DNA from 4 places in the Aeribacillus sp. FSL M8-0235 genome. Region 3 is predicted to be linked to each of the others. Evidence: riboswitches for the same ligand, from Rfam matches in the RefSeq annotation. Region 3 holds a riboswitch; each other region holds the start of a gene.
The links. A riboswitch is a leader RNA that binds a small molecule or an ion and turns the genes downstream of it on or off. The one in region 3 is predicted to bind thiamine pyrophosphate.
Positions count from the first base shown of each region.

Region 1 (5,208 bases), 1.5 Mb from region 3:
TTGTTTGTACCCATGCTCTTCCTTCCTACTTGCTTGCCAGGCTGAAAGCCTCTTCTCAAATCAACATCCCTGTTATCAATGTATACACAGATTTTTTTATTCATCATCTTTGGGGAAAAAGAGAAATTGACTATCATTTTGTCGGTCACTCATATATGAAAGATTATTTGCTCCAAAAAGGTATAAAAAAAGAACAGATTTTTGTTACGGGGATTCCTGTTCACCCCAATATTACAAAAAGGAAAGATGAACATGTACATAGCATGCGTTTTTATCAAGGATTAATTTCGGGAGGAAGCTCAGGCGTCGGTTCAATAGAGAAAATAACGGAAAAAATCAGCCGCGATGATGATATCCATTATATGGTCTTATGCGGAAAAAACAGAAAGCTTTATGATCGATTAATAAAACAAAACCATCCACGAATTACTCCTTTACCTTACATCTCTTCAAGAGAACAAATGAACGATCTGTACAATCGCGTCGATTTTATCATGACAAAGCCCGGGGGTGTGACAATTAGCGAATGTTTATACAAAAAAATCCCTATTTTTGTGTACCACACTCTTCCAGGACAGGAAGAAATAAATTTGGAGAAATTAAAAAAATTCGGGATGGTGTTTGATTTTCGAAATTGGCAAGAGGAAACAAATATTTCGGCCTCCATTATTCGAGCGCTGCAATCTAAACAGCTATCAAAATTTTTAACGAAAGTGGATGAATATCATAAAAGTTTAATTCCGATTGAACCAGCGGGATTGATCAAACGTTTAATGAATGAATAGCTCCTGGAAGCCATTAAAGCTTCCAGGAGCATTAGTTTGAAAATTATTTATCGATAAAGGGATGATCCGCCCTCTATAAATTCTTTTGCTTTTTGCCTCAAACCTTCCTGAACGAAATCAGAATCACTTGAACCGGCCATTTTTCTTAAATTGTGGGAAATTTTCATCGAGCAAAATTTTGGACCGCACATAGAACAAAAATGGGCAATTTTCGCTCCTTCTGCCGGCAAAGTTTCGTCATGATATTCGCGTGCCCGTTCAGGATCGAGAGAAAGATTAAATTGGTCGTTCCAGCGAAATTCAAAACGGGCTTTTGATAAAGCATCATCCCTTATTTGGGCGCCTGGATGCCCTTTTGCCAAATCTGCGGCGTGGGCTGCAATTTTGTAAGCAACAACACCTTGGCGCACATCCTCTTTATTGGGAAGGCCTAAATGCTCTTTCGGAGTTACATAACATAGCATGGCCGTTCCGTACCAGCCGATCATGGCTGCTCCAATGGCTGACGTAATATGATCATAGCCGGGAGCAATATCGGTTGTTAATGGACCAAGGGTATAAAAAGGAGCCCCCTTGCAAATTTCATTTTCTAAATCAACATTTTCTTTAATTTTATGCATCGGAATGTGCCCAGGGCCTTCGATCATGACTTGAACATCATGTTTCCAGGCGATTTCCGTCAATTCACCGAGCGTTTTCAATTCGGCAAATTGCGCTTCATCATTGGCATCTCGAATAGATCCGGGACGCAAGCCGTCACCTAATGAAACAGCAATATCATATGTTTTTAAAATTTCGCAAATCTCTTCAAAATGAGTGTATAAAAAGTTTTCTTGATGATGCGCCATACACCACTGGGCCATGATCGAACCGCCGCGGGATACGATTCCGGTCGTCCTTTTGACGGTCAAAGGGATATAATGAAGCAGCACGCCGGCATGTATAGTAAAATAATCGACCCCTTGTTCTGCTTGCTCAATTAATGTATCACGGTAAATTTCCCATGTTAACTCTTCAGCAACGCCATTTACTTTTTCGAGCGCTTGGTAAATCGGGACGGTTCCAACCGGCACGGGCGAGTTGCGGATGATAAATTCTCTTGTTGCATGAATATTTTTTCCTGTTGACAGGTCCATAATTGTGTCAGCGCCCCAGCGAATGGCCCAAAGCATCTTCTCAACTTCTTCTTCAATTGACGATGTTACAGCTGAATTGCCAATGTTGGCATTAATTTTTACATGAAAGTTCCGGCCGATGATCATCGGTTCACTTTCCGGGTGATTAATGTTGGACGGAATAATGGCCCTGCCGGTAGCGACTTCTTGACGAACGAATTCAGGATCCATGTTTTCACGAATCGCCACAAACTCCATCTCTGGGGTGATGATCCCCTTTTTTGCATAGTGCATTTGTGTAACGACAGCACCTTTTTTTGCTTTGAAAGGCTTTCGATGAAAAGGTGTGGCAATATTGTGATCTTCCCAATTGCGAAATCCATTATCTTCAGGCTTTACCTGGCGCCCGTCATATTCTACAACATCATGACGGTCTAAAATCCACTGTTTGCGCACAGCCGGCAAACCTTTATGAATATCTGCCTGAAAATCAGGATCTGTATAGGGACCGCTCGTGTCATAAACCTTTACAGGTTCATTTTCAAACGTTCCCGCTTCCGTTTTCGTGGGAGTTAATTGAATTTCCCTCATCGGAACCCGAATATCGGGTCTCGACCCAGTCACATAAATTTTTTTGCTTGCTGGAAACTGCATGTTTTCGAAATAATGTTTCATTTTTCTCCTCCTCCATTTTTTTATCTGAAGATGTGCATAGAAAAATAGGAGGGGAGATGGGATGTGAAAAATAAAAACGGGTTCGCTTTAACACGAACCCGATCAATTCAATATAGAAAAAGAAGGCAATACAAAATACTCCCGCTACCTACTTCCCTACGCTGGCATCATCCAGATCAGGTTCAAAGGGTTGAAGAACTTCAGGCGCGTTCTTCTCTCAGTCCAGCTAATTGGACACCCCTAGTAGATGGTTATATATTTTTTTTAATAGTAACATAATATGAAAAATAATGAAAATATTTTTTCGTTTCATGTTTGTTTGCAGAATAGTTGATTTTTGAAACTTTCTGCACAATTGTCCGTAATAATATTAGGCAAAAAATAAGGGGGGAGAGGCCTGAAATCAAACAATAAGTTTTTCGCTATTTGCGCTCTGCTGCTCATCTTGTCGATTATTTGTGCGTCTTTTGATGCCAAATCAGCTGAAGGAAAAACTGTTTATTTTATTCCGATTGAAAATACAATTGAAAAAGGGTTGGTGCATTTTATTAAACGATCCATTCAGGAGGCGGAAAAAGAAAAAGCGGATGTCATTGTTTTTGAATTGAACACTCCTGGCGGTGCTTTAGAGGCAGCGATAGAAATAGGTAAAATGATTATGGATACAGATATCAAAACAATCACTTATGTAAATAAACATGCGATTTCCGCAGGGGCTTATATAGCATTAAGGGCTGATCAAATATATTACCATCCTGGCGGTACCATTGGGTCAGCGGCTGTCATTGACTCCAATGGCAATGCTGCAGAAGTAAAAGTGCAATCGTTTTGGAAAGCAGAGATGAGAAATGCTGCTGAGGTTCATGGCAGAGACCCTATGTTCGCTGAGGCGATGGTAGACAGCAGCTTGGATATGCCCGAATATGGTGCAGAAAAAGGAGAATTACTAACATTAACAGCAAAACAAGCGATGGAAGTCGGGTATGGTGAAGGCATCGCCAAAAGCCGGGCAGAGCTTTTGAAATCGATCGGAATGGAAGGTGCAAAAATCCAAGAGACTGAGGAGACGTTTGCTGAAAAAATAGCCCGTTTTGTAACAAACATGTATACCATTCCGATATTATTAACGATTAGCGGTTTAGGGTTTGTGTTAGAATTGTACACTCCTGGGTTTGGCATTCCTGGTTTTATTGGACTATTGGCGCTGTTTTTGTTTTTCTTCGGTCATTTTATTGCAGGGCTTGCGGGATTGGAAACGGTTGTTTTGTTCGTGCTTGGGGTTCTGCTTATAATTGCAGAGTTGTTTGTTCCAGGAGGAATTATTGGAGCAATCGGTTTTCTTTCAGTCCTTTTAAGTTTATTTTTAGCAGCTGATCATATAGGACATATGGCGGTTTCTCTTTTTATTGCCGGTTCCATTTCGATATTCACAATATTCATCATGTCAAAGGTGATTGGTAAGCGTATGAAATGGTTTAAAAAAATTATTTTAAATGATTCAATCAGCACGGAGAAAGGTTATGTATCCAATCAAAATCGTACAGATTTAATTGGGAAAACGGGTGTAACTGTGACTGCTTTACGACCGGCAGGAACAGTAATGACCGATGGAGAGGAAAGATTGGATGTTGTGACAGAAGGAACGTATATTGAGAAAGGAAAAAAAGTGAAAATTGTTAAAGTAGAAGGCTCACGAATTGTTGTAAGAGCTATTAATGAAAATGAATAGGAGGTAGGTATATCACATGGATGTATCATTTTTTCTTTTACTAGGTCTTATCGTATTAGGTCTTATTTTGCTTGGCATCTTGTTCTCTTTTGTGCCGATTATGCTCTGGATTTCCGCTCTGGCAGCTGGCGTTCGCATCAGTATTTTGACTCTTATTGGAATGAGGCTGCGTAGAGTCATTCCAAGTCGAGTGATCAATCCGTTAATTAAAGCGCATAAAGCAGGCCTTGATGTCACAACGAATCAATTGGAAAGCCATTATTTGGCAGGAGGGAATGTTGATCGAGTTGTCAACGCATTAATTGCAGCTGAAAGAGCTAATATTGAATTGAGCTTTGAACGTTGTGCTGCGATTGATTTAGCGGGAAGAGACGTGCTTGAGGCCGTTCAAATGAGCGTAAATCCGAAAGTAATCGAAACCCCGTTTATTGCAGGGGTTGCCATGGACGGAATTGAAGTGAAAGCAAAAGCCCGCATCACGGTGCGAGCCAATATCGACCGGCTTGTTGGCGGTGCCGGGGAAGAAACGATTATCGCACGTGTAGGTGAAGGAATTGTCAGCACTATTGGTTCTTCTGATGATCATAAAAAAGTGCTGGAAAACCCTGATATGATTTCGCAAACAGTTTTAAACAAAGGACTCGATTCAGGAACAGCCTTTGAAATTTTATCCATCGACATCGCGGACGTTGATATCGGCAAAAACATCGGTGCGATCCTGCAGACAGATCAAGCGGAAGCGGACAAAAACATCGCGCAAGCTAAAGCGGAGGAACGCAGGGCGATGGCGGTGGCAAGAGAGCAGGAAATGCGAGCTAAAGTTGAAGAAATGCGGGCAAAAGTTGTTGAGGCGGAAGCGCAAGTTCCGCTTGCAATGGCGGAAGCTTTAAAATCAGGAAATATT
Region 1 covers NZ_JBBOBW010000001.1:2,594,154-2,599,361, reverse strand. The annotation lists gene NSQ71_RS12620 (MGDG synthase family glycosyltransferase) at 1-785, shown strand, start outside; gene thiC (phosphomethylpyrimidine synthase ThiC) at 833-2,575, opposite strand; TPP riboswitch at 2,712-2,827, opposite strand; gene NSQ71_RS12610 (NfeD family protein) at 3,021-4,304, shown strand; gene floA (flotillin-like protein FloA) at 4,321-5,208, shown strand, end outside.
Region 1: it holds a riboswitch for thiamine pyrophosphate, as region 3 does, so the genes downstream of both, thiC (phosphomethylpyrimidine synthase ThiC) here and tenI (thiazole tautomerase TenI) in region 3, are expected to answer to the same signal.

Region 2 (5,208 bases), 2.1 Mb from region 3:
AAAAAAAATACTTTCAGCCCCAGCGAAATGCAAGCAATTGCAGAGGAATTGGGGAACCTACGAAAGAGCACTCTTTAAGTGAATTGAGCTTTCTGCTGCTCGTTGCGAATGGGCTTGTGCAAATGACGGCAATAAGTGTTTAACTTAGCGATGTTGAAGTGTTGTGAAAACTCGCAGCTGCTGTCCTCATCAGCTTGCTTCAGTTGATTTGTTATATGTGGTTCTATACGCTTCTCAAAACGATGTTCGAGTCACATTAGGAACCGCCCAATCTGCCATCCATCAGAGGTTTAGCTTGGATTCTAAAGCAGGCGAATCGTGTACGCGCTCCATTTTCATCATTCTCTTTTTTCTTTTGCAGGAGAAAAATAAAGATAGACCTCCTTGTTGTTTAGATGCCAGATTTCAGAAGAAATCGTTTTTACTTTAAAGCAGCTTTATAAATTCAGTATAAGCTGCTTTTTGTATAATAACTTTTTGTCAAAACGGTGTCTATTTTTTGAACAAAATGTGAATTTTTTGTTTCGTTTTTGTGACAAATGATTTATAATAAAAGAAAACGTTTTCTTTGTTTGGGGGTCAAAAAAATGGTCGTGACACTTATGAAATATTTTTATTTATTCGTTGCTCTCTTCTGTTTATTGTCTGGAATTTTGGTCGGTTTTGCAAAGGAGCTTCCGCTTTCGATGATAGTCATTTTCTTAGGTTTTTTCAATCTTGCTTTATATTATGTCTTCCATAGAGAAGCCTTGAAAAAACAGCAAATTTAAAAGAATGGCGAAAATAAAGGCACCATTCTTTTTCGAAAACGTCAAATAAGCTTTTTATAAACTTTATCTTTATAAAATTGAGATGCAGATGTGTTGAATATATTCCTTTTCTTCACGATTCGTTCCAATGCTAATTGTTTTTCCGACAGCTTTTGTTGTAATTTTTTCCTTTCTGCTTCATCTTCACAGCATTTTAGTAAATCTTGAATAGTTAATAGTTCCTTTTTCAAGTCATTTTCTTGATCGACCATACCGGCGTTTCTCAAAAGACGATAAGCCATTCGGAGTTCTTCCGGAATATCAGACAAATCGTCATGCGGGAGAGGCTTCCCCATCCCGGGAAGTTCTTTAAACTCTCCCTCTTCATATGCCTTTTTGATCCGATCCTCAGCAATTTTTGCAAATATATCCACGCTTCACCCTCCCTTCGACCGTTATGTTCGTCCTTTTTCTAAACGCTTTACCCGCTTTTTCATCGCTTTTGTTAAATATCCGCCTTTAAAAGAACGAATTTCATACGAGCTTAAAAACGCTTTTGGTTCTATTTCATTGACAAGGTTTAAAAATTCTTCCTCCCGAGAGCGTTGAGCAACAACTTCCAAACGATACCTGATCGAATTCATTCCTTCTCCTTGAAAGACCGTAACCCCAAAACCAGCCTCCCTCAATTTTTTTACTAATTCGGAATTTTTATCCATTAAATTCACATTGTATGTTACATATCCAAAAGCCAGCTTTTTCTCCAGTTCACCGCCCAACAACAGCCCTGCACCAAAACCGACAATATATGCACTAATATTGTAAATATTAGATAAATCTTGAAAAACTATTCCTAAAGCGACAATATAAATCGCTGCTTCTAGCAAACCTATACCAGCAGCAGCCTTTGTTTGATTTTTCACTAACAAAATAGTTCGGATCGTCAATACTGGTACATACAATAATTGCAGCAAAAAAATAAAAATTGCTTGTAGAAACATGTTGCCTAGACACTCCTTTGTTCCATCATACTATAAATTATTTTCAAAAAGAAAGAGCTATCATAAACTCAAAATCTGAGATTTGAAACTACATTTTTACAATTCATCTTGATCTGTTATTATGCTTCGAAACTTCCTTTTTCATGCGAATAGGCTGGCGCTTGAAATACATCGCTGTTCTCCATACCCACTCCAACGGCCCTAATTGAAAATATTTAAACCAAATATGGCTGATGATAAGCTGCACGGCAAAAATTGCGAGTGCAAGCCAAAAACCGGCGAAGGGGTATACTTTACCGTACAATCCCAATCCGTAATGATAAAAAAGATATGTACAAATAACAGATTGCATGATGTAATTTGTCAATGACATGCGTCCAACAGGCGCTATCTTCTTAACAATTTGCCGGCAGATTGGGTGAAAATATAAAAATATGAGAGAGATCACATAAAACAACATGAGAAATGGTGCACCGAACACCATGTAAAAACTATTTTTAGCGGTGACCGCAAAAATATTTAACGGAAGCCCAATGATAAGCCCGAAAAACCAGATGGCTGTTAATAACCTTCGATGCTTCTCCGGTTCTTGAAAAAGCTTTTGTTTCGCAAATATCATGCCAACTAAAAACATGCTGATATATGGGAGCATGTTTATTATATAGACAAGCGGTTGAAAAGGCCACATGCCAGACATAGACATGTAAAAAAGCCGATCATGAATACGCTGATGGAAAATATCAGTAAAACTTCCGTTTTGATATGAATGGATTGCGTTTCTTGCCTCCTCTTCCAGTAAGGCAGCCTGCTCTCTTTTTTGGACAAAAGCATCCTCACCATTGGATACAGCCGTCATCAAACCAATAAGGAGCAAATATAAACTAAATAAACATACAGTCCATACCAAAAGGGTTTTCCAGGAACACTTCCGGAAAAAAAGGAGAAGAAACCCCAGCACAGCATAATCCATTAAAATGTCTCCATCCCAAATGAAAAATGAATGAATTAGTCCAAATACAAAAAGCACCACCAGTCTGCGTATATATATAGAAACAAAGTTCCTGCCGTTTCCTAAAGCCCGTTCCTCCATGATGATGATTCCAAATCCGAACAATAATGAGAACATTGTAATAAACTTCATTTGTACAAATATTTCCAAAATATTTTTCGTTAGAAAATCCCATGTTCTCCATGTTTCAGTAAAAAAATTTTCGCTGCCTATTTGGTATAAATATACATCTGGATAGCTGAAATGCGCCATATTCACAAGTAAAATGCCAAATATCGCAGCCCCCCGCACCACATCCACTACTTCATAACGCTCACGTTTAAGATTCAAACCAAAACCCCCATTCTGAAAAAAGTTCTTATTGTTAACGCCCTTTTTTCATTACTTTTTGTCCAAAGGCTGCATTTCAGCTTTATCATGTTTAAATTTATTTGAATATAGCGAAAAAAGAATGACAATTTTCTTATAGTCTATTATGATAGACATAAGATTCGAATATCAGCAGATCCACAAGGGGAGCTATATGCTGAGAGTGGACGGATATTTCGTCCAGACCCTTTGAACCTGTTAGTTAATGCTAGCGTAGGGATGTGGAAGTATACTGATCCATGATACAGCCTTTTCCCCCTTATGGATATTTGTTGATAGCAAATAATATACAGGGGGTTTTATTTTTGGAAAAAAATCGCTTATTACTATTAATAGAAGCAGCAATCTTTGCAGCATTGGCAGTTATACTTGATCTTCTCCCTTCCATTCAATTATCATCAGCCATTTCTATATCCATTGCCATGGTGCCTGTACTCATATTATCGTTTCGATCCGGTGCAAAGATTGGCTTCATTTCCGGCTTTTTATGGGGATTATTGCAAATTGTATTAGGTGATGCATACATCCTGATGCCTGTTCAAGGCTTCATCGACTATTTTCTAGCTTTTTCCTTTATCGGTTTAGCCGGTCTTTTCTGCAAAACTATCCAAAATAAGCTGAAAGATGGAAAGAAAAGCTCTGCTCTTGTTTTCATCATCTTTGGCGTCTTCATCGGAGCTTTTGCACGTTATTTTTGGCATTTTATCAGCGGTGTCTTTTTCTTCGGAGAATATGCACCAGAAGGAATGTCAGCGGTCGTTTATTCTTTGATCGTAAACGGCATTACGATGATAGGAGCGTTTGTATTATGCGCTGTCGTTACTGTTATTCTCATTATGGCGGCGCCAAGATTGGTTGTAAAATAAATAAAATAGTCCTCTGCAAAACATGCAGAGGATGATTTTGTTTATAGGGTAAATACTTTCGTTTCAACAGTGTATTTTTTTAATTTTTCACGGCTTACATGAAAACCGATCCCCGGGTTATCAGGCAAGGCAATTTTTCCATTATAAACCGATATTTCCGGTTCAATAATATCTTCTTCCCAATACTTAGATGAACTGGATATATCTCCTGGCAGTGTGAATTGTTCAAGTGTCGCTAAGGCTATATTATGGGCCCGTCCAATCCCTGATTCAAGCATCCCTCCGCACCAAACTGGAACATTTTGCTCTTTGCAAAAATCATGGATTTTTTTTGCTTCTGTCAAACCGCCAACACGGCCGATTTTTATATTCATAATTTTGCAGCTTCGAAGTTCAACAGCCTTTCGAGCATCTTCGAAGGAACAAATACTTTCATCTAAACAGATCGGTGTGTCCAATTCTTTTTGAAGTTTGCTATGATCCACAATATCATCGTGCGCAAGAGGCTGCTCAATCATCATTAATTGAAACTCATCCAATTGTTTTAGATGATTTATATCTTTTAATGTATAGGCACTGTTCGCATCAGCCATTAAATCCAAGTTCGGAAAATGCTTCCGTATTTCCTTAACTACTTCAATATCCCAACCTGGTTTAATCTTTATTTTTACTCTCTTGTATCCTTCCTCCTGATATTGTTCAATAAGACTGATTAAATCTTTTATTGTTGGCTGAATACCGATGCTCACCCCAGCTTCAACTTCTTTTTTCATTCCCCCGAGAGCTTGTGAAAGAGGTATATTTTGCTGTTTTGCATATAGATCCCACACGGCACCTTCCAAAGCCGCTTTTGCCATATAATTTCTGCGAATAAAACGAAACGATTCAGCCAACTCACGAGGATGATGAAACGACGTCTTTGATAAAATCGGAATGAGGAAATCTTCGATCATGTGCACAGTTGTTTTCACGGTTTCTTCTGTATACCATGGAATGGAAAAAGCAACCCCTTCTCCAAAACCGGCTGCACCATCATCATCCTTTACTTCTACGATCAACAATTCGCGATCGTGAATGTCTCCATAGCTAGTAGAAAATGGGGCTTTCAAACGCATCTGTAATATATGCAAAACAATTTTCTTAATTTTTATCAATTAAGAGCATCTCCTTTTTTAAACAAGCTCTCAGCTAAGTTCGACAAAATCATTCCCATT
Region 2 covers NZ_JBBOBW010000001.1:3,252,490-3,257,697, forward strand. The annotation lists gene NSQ71_RS15935 (DUF1128 domain-containing protein) at 1-78, shown strand, start outside; gene NSQ71_RS15940 (hypothetical protein) at 588-770, shown strand; gene NSQ71_RS15945 (DnaJ family domain-containing protein) at 812-1,183, opposite strand; gene NSQ71_RS15950 (DUF2179 domain-containing protein) at 1,205-1,750, opposite strand; gene NSQ71_RS15955 (DUF418 domain-containing protein) at 1,854-3,089, opposite strand; TPP riboswitch at 3,262-3,365, shown strand; gene thiT (energy-coupled thiamine transporter ThiT) at 3,434-3,994, shown strand; gene menC (o-succinylbenzoate synthase) at 4,036-5,145, opposite strand.
Region 2: it holds a riboswitch for thiamine pyrophosphate, as region 3 does, so the genes downstream of both, thiT (energy-coupled thiamine transporter ThiT) here and tenI (thiazole tautomerase TenI) in region 3, are expected to answer to the same signal.

Region 3 (5,208 bases):
TGGAATATTAGCTTGCTCAATAATAAATGATAAATTGAGAGGATTGACAATTCCTTGGCCTGATCCGATCGGAGATGCTCCCGGCATGATGGCATGAACCCCTAATTCTTCAAGCTTCTTCGCCAGAACAACATCGTCTGAAGTGTATGGAAGAACAATAAACCCTTCTTCCAATAACATCTCTGATGCCTTCAATGTTTCAATCGGATCAGGGAGAAGCGTTTTATCATCTCCAATTACTTCCACCTTAATCATATCACATAATCCTGATGCCTTCGCAAGCTTGGCGATTCTGACTGCTTCCTCAGCAGTTTTTGCCCCGGCCGTGTTCGGCAGAAGCGTATATTTCGATAAATCCAACATCTCCAAAAAATTTGGCTGTGAAGGCTCGTAAATATTCATTCTTCTGACGGCAAATGTCAAAATTTCAGCACCTGAGGCTTCCACCGCTTCTTTTTGTATCTCAAAAGATGGATATTTTCCAGTTCCTAACATTAATCTCGACTGAAATGTTTTATCACCTATTTTTAACATGAATCATCATCCCCCTCCAACAAAATGGACAATTTCAATTTGATCACCATCATTTAATGTCTGGATACTGTATTGTTCTTTTGAAACAATTTCACCATTTCGTTCAACGACAACAATTCTTTCCTGCAATTGAAAAAAGTTCAGCAAATCTTCTATGTTCCGAACACTATTCTCCACTTCCATCTGCTGGCCGTTAATGCGAAGTTTCACTGTTTAATCACCTCCCTTTCGCATCAGAAAGCAATCTGTTTAAAGAAAAGCTATGAACATAACGCTCATATTGATTCGTTTTCAAAATCATGTCTTTTACGATCAAGCTTGTAATCGGCGCTAGAAGAATGCCGTTTCGATAATGGCCGGTCGCAAAAAAGATTCCCTCATGCTCCGGGTGCTCGGCAAAATACGGCCAGCCGTCAGCTGTTTGCGGCCTGAGCGACGACCAAGCACTAACGACCGGTTCAGACCCGATTTCTGGCATAATTTTCTGAACCTTTATCATTAATTCGGATACTCCTTTGACTGTCGGATGCGTATCCCAGTCGTTTTCATAAGAAGTTGCTCCAATAATAACGGTGCCGTCTTTTTTCGGTACGATATAACAGTGCTCGTAAAACACTGTTTTGTTGATCACCAGTTTTTTCGGTTTTATGGCTAAGCATTCTCCTTTAACGGGCTTCATTGGATTTCTCAGCCCCAGCTTTTCAAAGAAAAAGCCACTCCAAACTCCGCTTGAAACGACGACTTTTCCACATATAAAAACTCCTTGGGAAGTGACAAGCTTGTATGCTTTTCCCTCTTTAATCACGTCGAAAACAGGACATTGTTCAAAAATAGATGCACCATATTTTCTAGCGCCTTTCGCATATGCGTGGCAAACAGATGAACCTTTCACTTGGCCGTCATGCTTAAGCCAAAGAGCTCCCGCAATGTCTTCAGAAACATGTGGCTCATTTGCCAGTACGTTTTCCCTTGAATGCCATTCTAGTTCATCCTCATCTGCAAGCGATTGCAGGGAGCGGCCTTCTTCCTCAGTAAATGCAAGCCGATACATGCCTTCCTGCACAAGCTCAATATCCACACCAGATTGCTCCAATAATTCTTTTGCAAGGCTCGGATATAAATTTCGGCTCTCTAAGCATAGCTCAAAAAATATGTCTCTTTTTTCATTTTCAGAATGGGCACCCAGCATTCCTGCTGCAGCGGATGTCGCTTTACCTCCGATTTCGCCGCTTTCAAACACGGCGGTCTTCAGCCCAGCTTTTGATAGCTCATAGGCGATCCCTTGGCCGATGACCCCTCCCCCGATGATTCCAACATCAAAAACGTTCATTTGAAAAAGCTTCCCCTTTCCTGAAAAGTTTGGCAGCGCTCCCTGGATCTTTCGAAGAAAAGATATAGGACATAACGGCAATACCGCTTGCTTTTTTTTCTAAAACCTTTTGCATATTATCAGGCGTGATCCCACCGATGGCGATAATAGGAATATTGACGTGTCCAACGATTTTCCCAAGCAAATCTGTTCCCTTTGCCGGAAGTCCTTTTTTACTGTTCGTTTCAAAAACGTTTCCGAAAAAACAATAGTCTGCTCCGTCTTTTTCTGCTTTTACCGCTTCATCTAATGAATGGACGCTGACACCGGCTTTTATTTGTGGAAAAGCGCTTTTCACTTTTTTTATCGGCAGGCCGGTTCCCGGAAGATGAACATTTTGAACGCCTGTTAGGAGCGCAACATCGAGCCGATCGTTGATAACAAGCTGTTCTCTCCTTATCCCTTTTGCCAAAAGCTGTTCTACGAGATGAATGATCTCACATGGTCTTTTATTTTTTTCTCGTATATGAACGTAATCAACATGTTCTGATATGGACAAAATTATGCGTATTAGCTCGTTGACCGGTTTTGTTCCGTCTGTTACGGCATGAAGTTCCAACATTGTACATTCCTTTCATGAGAAAGACGCTCACACTCGTCTTTCAAGGTTCAAAACTGGAAAGCAGCTGTCCAAGGGTGAGACTGGAAACAATAAAAAACCACCTTCCTTGCTGGAAAGTGGTAATGGAATATCAGACATATGTTTCAAATTCCCACTTCCCTACGCTGGCATCATCCAGATCAGGTTCAAAGGGTCTTAAAGTCAACACTTTAATCTCAGCCTTTTCAAAGGCTCCCCTAGTGGATGCTTATTAAATTTTCATACTAATTTCATGCTATCACAATTTGTTTTGTTTGCAAATATTATTTGCTAAATTCCAGCTCATCTTTTAACTCATTTACATATTTGCGGGAACCCGTTACAATCAAGCGGTCCCCTTTTTTCAATTCGGTATCGCCGTGAGGCACAATGGAATCTTCACCTCGAAAAATCCGGACAAAGATACAATCTCCTGTAAACGGAAAGTATCGAAGCTTCATTCCATCATATTTTCGGTTATTCATATTAATTTGATAAAGAGAGTTGTCTTGGTTTGTTAAGATCCGCATAACGCCAGGCGATTCGATCAAAGCCCTGAGCAGCGTTTTTGTTGACAGCATGACGGAAAATACGCTGATCCCCTTTTCTTTTAATGCTTGATCCAACTCCGGGGAAGAAATGGAGGCGATGACCTGTTCTACGCCGCATTCTTTTGCATATGTCGCAATTTCCGCATTTCTTTCTTCATCCCCAGTAGCCACTATTACTATATCAGCTTCCATTATGTGGTGTTCATTCAATGATTCTATCGAATAGTCTTTCAATTCTTCTATTTTAAATACCGATTGAGCAGTCCCGTTTTCAATTTTGTCTTGCTGTGTATGATATACGGTTGCTTCATACAAATTTTTGTCCAATTCCCTTGTGACTGGAAGGGTCATTTGATTTGCACCAATAAAAGCAATTTTCTTTTTAGGCTGCACCGCCATTTTTTTAGGGAATAATTTTTTAAATCCTATCGGCGTGATAATGCTTGTTAACACGGCAACTACTATTAGTGCGTCAGCCATTTGCTTATCAATCAGTTCGATTCGCTGTCCAATTTCAGCTGCCGCAATAACTAATGATAAAGTAGCAGTCAACAAGAACGCCGCCGCAATCGTTGTATTCGTATCATACCATTTTCTCAGCACAAAAACGGGAATAAACTTTGAGATCAAGAGGGCGAGAAATAACAAAGGAATTAACAAAAGAAGGTTCGGATCTTTGATCAATTCCCATAAATCCAATTCCACCCCTATCATGACAAAAAAGATCGGGATTAAAAAACCGTAGCCAAACGAATCTAGCTTTTGCACCAAGTCTGAATTAGGCGATAAAAGCGAGACTAAAACTCCCGCAAGGAAGGCGCCTAAAATATTTTCTGCCCCAAGCGTTTCCGATAAACCTACAAGTGCGAGAATTAACGTAAAAACCGCCCTTGTTCCAATTTGAACCGTTCCTTTTGACATCGATTTAATAAAGGATCGACTTTTAAACCTTTTGCCAATGAAGTAAAGCAGTACGCCTGCTGCAAACAAAAGAAGCAGAAGCCACGTATTGCTTTCTCCTTCGCTGTTTAAGGAGACAAAAACCGCCAGCAAAATCATGGTGACAAGGTCGGCTATGACAGCCACCAGCAAAATAATTTGGCCGATGGTTGTTTTCATAATTTGCTCGTCTTTCAGCGTCGGCACTACTACTCCTAAAGAAATCGTTGAAATCACTAACGTCATGAAAAAGGCATTGCGGATAAATCCCATCCACATTAACAAATACGATAAAAGTAATGAAACAACGAAAATGCCAAGAAAAACAATTGACGCAACCAAAAAAGTATGAGGAGCTTTTTTTCCGTTGGGCAGCTTTTCTTCTTTTTTCTTCTCTTTGGAGAAAATGGTGAAATCAATCTCAAGCCCGCTTAAAAACATGAGAAATATAAATCCCAGCGTTGAGAGAGTTGACAGCCATACATCTTCTTGCACTAAATTAAATCCCGTTTTCCCGATGATTAATCCGACAATAATTTCCGCAACGACGACAGGAATGAATGCCAGTTTGAACCGATGCAGCAAAATCGGGGTTAAAAAAGCGCCTACCAACACGATGACAAGAGAGGTTACTGCATGTGATTCCATATTACGCCTCCTTTAGCTAATTTTGTTAGAGCAAATAGTTCATAAATAGTGTCGCCATGCCAAAATAAATCAAAATGCTGATCATATCATTAATCGTTGTAATAAATGGACCGGAGGCCACAGCCGGGTCAATACGAAGCCTGTGCATGACAAGAGGAACAAACGCCCCGGCAATTGTCGCAACAGTCAGCGTTGACAATATGGAAAGACCCACTAGCAGTCCTAAGAAAAATTTCTGCTTCCAAATAAAAATTGTCAGTGCAACAACAATTCCGCATACTGTTCCGGTAATCAAGCCGGTTCCAGCTTCTTTGAGAATAATTTTCCACACGCGTTCGGAAGTGCCTTCGCCTGTTGCAATTCTTCTTACGGCAACAGCGAGAGCTTGTGTTCCTGTATTTCCAGCCATCCCTGCAATTAATGGTATAAAGAGCGCTAAAGTTGCCACTTTGTTCAACGTTTCTTCAAACTGGCCGATTAGGCCGGCGGTGAACATTCCTAAAAATAGGAGAATAATAAGCCATGGCAATCTTTTTTTGGCAGCAGAAACAGCATTCGGATCATATGAATCTACATCCGAGACAGCG
Region 3 covers NZ_JBBOBW010000001.1:1,132,802-1,138,009, reverse strand. The annotation lists gene NSQ71_RS05640 (thiazole synthase) at 1-534, opposite strand, end outside; gene thiS (sulfur carrier protein ThiS) at 541-744, opposite strand; gene thiO (glycine oxidase ThiO) at 752-1,864, opposite strand; gene tenI (thiazole tautomerase TenI) at 1,851-2,465, opposite strand; TPP riboswitch at 2,605-2,713, opposite strand; gene NSQ71_RS05620 (monovalent cation:proton antiporter family protein) at 2,768-4,621, opposite strand; gene mgtE (magnesium transporter) at 4,647-5,208, opposite strand, start outside.

Region 4 (5,208 bases), 380 kb from region 3:
GATTTCATCCAGCCTGTCAATTTGTTCTTCGACAAGCTGCTTAAACCAATCGCCCCCATAAGCCGCAATCCATTGTTGATAAATCGGTTCTTTTGGCTTCGCATCTTTTAATTTTTCGCCAATTTCGTAATATAGCCAATAGCACGGAAGTATTGCAGCAATAATATCGCCTAAGTGACCGTTGATCGCCGCTCGATATAAATGGGAAGTATAGGCGTACGCCGTTGGGGCCGGCTTAAAATTCGCCTTCTCCTCCTCTGTGATTCCCAGCTGTTTGGCAAATGTTTCATGAAGAGATAATTCCGCTTCAAATGTTCCTTGTGCATGCTGAGCCATTCGCGATGTCGTATATAAATCGTTTGCTTTTGCCGCTCCATACGATTGCACTTTTGCAAAATGGCTTAAATAATACGAATCTTGCAAAACGTAATAACGAAAACATTCAAGCGGCAAACTCCCATCGGCAATACCTTTTACAAATGGATGATCGAAGCTGGCCTGCCATATCGGATCTGCTTTTGTTCGAATTTTTTCAGAAAATTTCATGTTCATTCTCTCCTATATTAAGAATTGATTTCGATTGGCCACATTTCTTTTCGTTCAGACATTTCCCAAAACATATATTCGTATTTGCTCGTTGTGACAAAAATATCTTCCAGCCATTTCAATTCTTCTTCCCGTTTTCCTTCTGCAAGCTCATTCATTAAATCTTTCAGCCATTTTGCCAATTCACCGAATTCTGTTGATGCGTACATTTTTACCCACTCGCCGTAAAACTCATGTTCACTGGCACCAGGAATCTCATGTAAGCGTGTGCCGATTTCATAATAGCTCCATGTACATGGAAGGACTGCGGCAACCAGTTCTGCCAATGATCCTCGCTGCGACACATTTAACATATAGCTCGTATATGCAACGGTTGTAGCAGCAGGCTGAACTTGTTCTAATTTTTCCTTCTCTATTCCTATTCTTTCAGCGTATTGACGATGCAAATCCATTTCCACTTTTAACGTCGAATGTAGAAGATCAGCAAAAACTGTCATTGTTTGAAGATTGTGAGCCTTTAAGCTTCCAAGGGCAAACAGGCGGCAGTATTCGATTAAATAAAGATAATCCTGCTCCATAAAAAAGCGAAATTTGTCGATATCCAGCGTCCCATTGCCGATTCCTTGAACAAACGGATGATGGTAACTCGCTTCCCAAATCGGTTTTGCAGTTTTATACAATCGGTCTGTAAACATTTGAATTACCCCTTTCGCAGCTTTTGTAATTGTCATCGTTTTTTCTGATACCAATCAAATAAAAACGCGATCAGCGATTTTGTAAATGTTTTTAATTGGGGGATGGACAGCTTTTCATTCACCGAGTGTGCATCTTCAAGCGTGCCCGGTCCATATAAAACGACGGGAATTCCCGCTTCACTCAGCCAGCCGCCGTCTGTCACAGTAGGGGACATCGTCAGCTTTGCTTCCTCATTAAATGCCAGTTTATGTGCTTTTTGTAATGTTTTCACTCCGAGTGAATGTTCGTCATATGAAAAAGCTGGGAAAATTTCTCCTCGATCTTCAATCATCGATGTGCCGCCCCATTTAAATTTCGGAGGATATTTCCGAAGCCATGGATCAGCCATTGCAACATGATGGATATGTTCTTCAATTTCCCGGATCACCTCTACATAATGCTCTTCCGGGTAATAGTGAACGGTAATCCAAAGGGAACATTTATCGGCCACAAAAGCGGCGTGCCTTCCACCTTCAATCACTGCAGGATTAATTGTGGCAGAACCAGGCGGAAAGCCTTTGCTCGTTTTCATCACTGCCCAATGCTGTTCAAGCTCTCGCAGTCCTTCAATAATTTTCATCATTTTTTCAATCGCGCTTGCCCCAAAAAGCTTCCCGCCGGCATGAATCATTTGTCTTCTCGTGCCATCGTGAAATGTCTCGGGGCTTTCAATCGTAATCCAGCCCGTGATCACCCCGCCTTGCCCTTGTATTTCACAGTTGCTTGAATCGACAACGATGGCAAAATCAGCTCGATATCCCCGGTCGCAGCACGATTTTGTTCCTGCTTCGCCTACTTCTTCTCCGACGACGGACTGAAAAATGATATCCCCTCCCGGCTCAATGCCGTTTTCTTGCAGCAGCTTTATTGCAAACAGACTGGCAGCCATTCCCCCTTTCATATCCGCTACACCGCGTCCGTATATGTAATCCCCTTTAACCGTTGCCTCAAAAGGAGGCGTTAGCCATTCTTCTCCCTCTTCGATTGAAGCGACATCAATATGCCCGTTAATAATTAAACTGTGGTAATTTTCTGGATCTTTTCCTTTTTTCGTTCCTACTACGACTGGATCTTGTTCATATAAATCCCATTGATCAATGGAAAAGCCGATGTCTTCCAAATATGAGGCGACATACTTTTGAGCCTCTTTTGCATTTCTTGCCGGAGGGCTCGGCGTTTCAAACGATACGAGTGTTTTTAGAAGATTCAGAAGTTCTTCTTCCCTTTCATCAATTTGCTGAAATAGCGTTTGTAACACGTTGTCTCCCCTTTCTTAACATTTGTTTTGAAAAATGGTTTGCCAACCGGCCATGTAATGCAAAAAGCCCGTTCCCAATATAAGGGAACGGGCAAGTATATACAAAACCCATAGACAGGTTTCGATATTACTGCACCACTTCCCTACGCTAGTATGATCTAGATCAGGTTCAAAGGGTCAAGGCACACGCCTTTCTCAGCCTTTCGGCTCCCCTAGTGGTATGTTAATATTATGAAATTTTCATTTAATTTCATTAAATCATAAAATATCAGTAGCGTTGCATAAAAAAATTTAATGTTTGTCAAGCTCAATAAAAATTCCAGTTATTTCATGTAACTGAATATTCAGACATACAATCTTTCTAAGCAAGCTTAAAAGGACAATGACGTCTTAATCGGCAGTCCACTTCCACAATTTGGCAATATATTACAGAAACATTGGATCATAAACTAAATCGTCTAGGTGTTCCACCTCCCCTTCTTCAAATTGGTACACGATGGTTTCAAAATCTTTTTCCCAATCGTATTTTTTCCGACCGTTGGACGTTCGAATTGGCTTTTTAAAAAGGGAGCGAACAAAACAGTCAAAACCTTTAAAAAGCAGATTCTGTAAAGTTCGCTTGATCTCTAATAAAGGACCATCGTGATTCACTTTTAATTGGAGCATGGCCTGTAAGCAATAGGTGATTAGGGCGATCCAAATTTGATTGTAAACGGCATTTTGACTTTTTCCATAAAATCTTTTTATCTTAAGGTGCTGTTTCATCCATTTAAAGAAGGTCTCTATCTTCCAGCGATATCGGTATAAATCTGCAATCTCTTCCGCAGAAAGATCAAAGCAATTGGTTATGATGATCACGGGATTCCCTTCGCTGTCGACCGTTTCGATCAATCGGAGAGGATGAGTCATTTTGGTATGATTACGGTCATTTCCTAAAATGACAATCTGATCCCTATAAATCAAACGTTCTGGATTGGGAATCCGTTCCGATAAAACTTCAATCTCTGCGTTCTTTTTAAGCCGGGTAATGAATCGCACCCCTTCTCGGCATAAGCGGTCGAACTGTTTGTAATCGACATACCCTCGATCAAACAAGTAAATCGCATTTGGATCGATTTCAATGAGTTCGTCCATCTGTGTGCGATCGGCATGTTTCGCGGGTAAGATAATCCCTTGATCCGGAACAGTGATATCCTTCGTTACAACAACCTTTAAATGGAGTCGAACACCAGCCTTTGTCTTACGAAAAGTTGCCCATGGATATTGGCTCAAACTCATGCTCATCGTGGTAGAATCAATGACCAGAAGACGACCAATGTTTCGGATGATCGGGGCATTTTTCATTTGCCCTTGGATCTTTAAGACCAGATATTTAAATACTTTTTCAAACAGTTGAGGGGATAATTGGCCTAATTTGCGAGAAAGTTGCGAAGTACTAATTGCATCAAATTCCAGATATGTCTGCAACTCTTCCTTGTCTTTCAAATGTTTGGCCAATTTTGTTAAGCTTTCCAATTCATTTATCTGAGCGATGATACAAAGTTGTAAAAACTTATACGCTGTTAATTTTTTAATGTATTTGTCAACGTCAATCACATTAATTAGTTTTGAAAAAGTTATTGGATCGATCTCTTTAAATAGTTCATTTATTGTGGATTCTGTGGTATTCTTATCCATAATGGTTTCTCCTTATTCTTAGGATTTGGATAGGACTGCCAATCCTAATTATAAGGAGTTTTTTTATATCCAAAAAGATGAAATTTAACATAAAATTGGGCTTGACAAATTAAAATTAACTTAATGCAATGCTACTGATAAAATATAGAAAAATACAAGCCAACGGTTAATTGATCCTTTTTGCTGTCTTTAATAATTCACGATAACCAATTCGAGTAAATTGCAAATGTTGATCAATATAATTAGCCTTTTTCAAATGCTCGATGGATTGTTCAGAAAAACTGCCGCTAATTTCCTGAAACCTTCGATTAATTTCCACTAACGAATGATTTAATATAAAATCCGCATCAAGCAGCAGGACAATCCGCTCGATCTCAGGATCTCTTTTTAAAATCAAGTTGGCAATCCGGCCTTTCATGAATGCTAGCTCTTGTTGAAGCTTTGAAGCTTCATCCTCTTTTTCTCTAATTTTGGCTCGGTACTTTTGTTTTTCTTCCTCTTCGATACCGGCTTTTGTTAATAGCTCCTCCAACAATTGCGTTTTATCAAGCTCCAGTTTATTTAATTGCTGTTCTTTTCGCGCCATTTCTGTTTCATCAGGCAGCTTTTCGTTTTGAATAGGCTCTTTTCGTTCTTCTTTCATCTTTATCATATAGTCTATTTTCCGATAGACAAGGAAGGCGAGAACAACTAAACATCCATTTAATAGCAGAGATATAAAACGCACGACGACGTCGTTAAATGCAAGCAAATAAAATAGGAAAAGGATAACGATGACAGCCAAAAGCACCTTTAATAGATTCATAATGGAAAAAGTTTGTGATTGTTTTGCCATCCACCTATGCTCCTTTTTGTTCAAACTAGCATCATTTATTATAGCATGTTGTGATTTGGAATGTGAATCATTTCTTTAGGATTGAGAGCTGGAAAAAGGATGTCAGATGAATGGTAAATGGAGATGCTTATCTTTTGAAAGCTTCGAAGCAATAAAA
Region 4 covers NZ_JBBOBW010000001.1:1,509,040-1,514,247, reverse strand. The annotation lists gene tenA (thiaminase II) at 1-546, opposite strand, end outside; gene tenA (thiaminase II) at 564-1,241, opposite strand; gene NSQ71_RS07350 (acetylornithine deacetylase) at 1,274-2,539, opposite strand; TPP riboswitch at 2,663-2,763, opposite strand; gene NSQ71_RS07345 (IS4 family transposase) at 2,966-4,216, opposite strand; gene NSQ71_RS07340 (hypothetical protein) at 4,383-5,051, opposite strand.
Region 4: it holds a riboswitch for thiamine pyrophosphate, as region 3 does, so the genes downstream of both, NSQ71_RS07350 (acetylornithine deacetylase) here and tenI (thiazole tautomerase TenI) in region 3, are expected to answer to the same signal.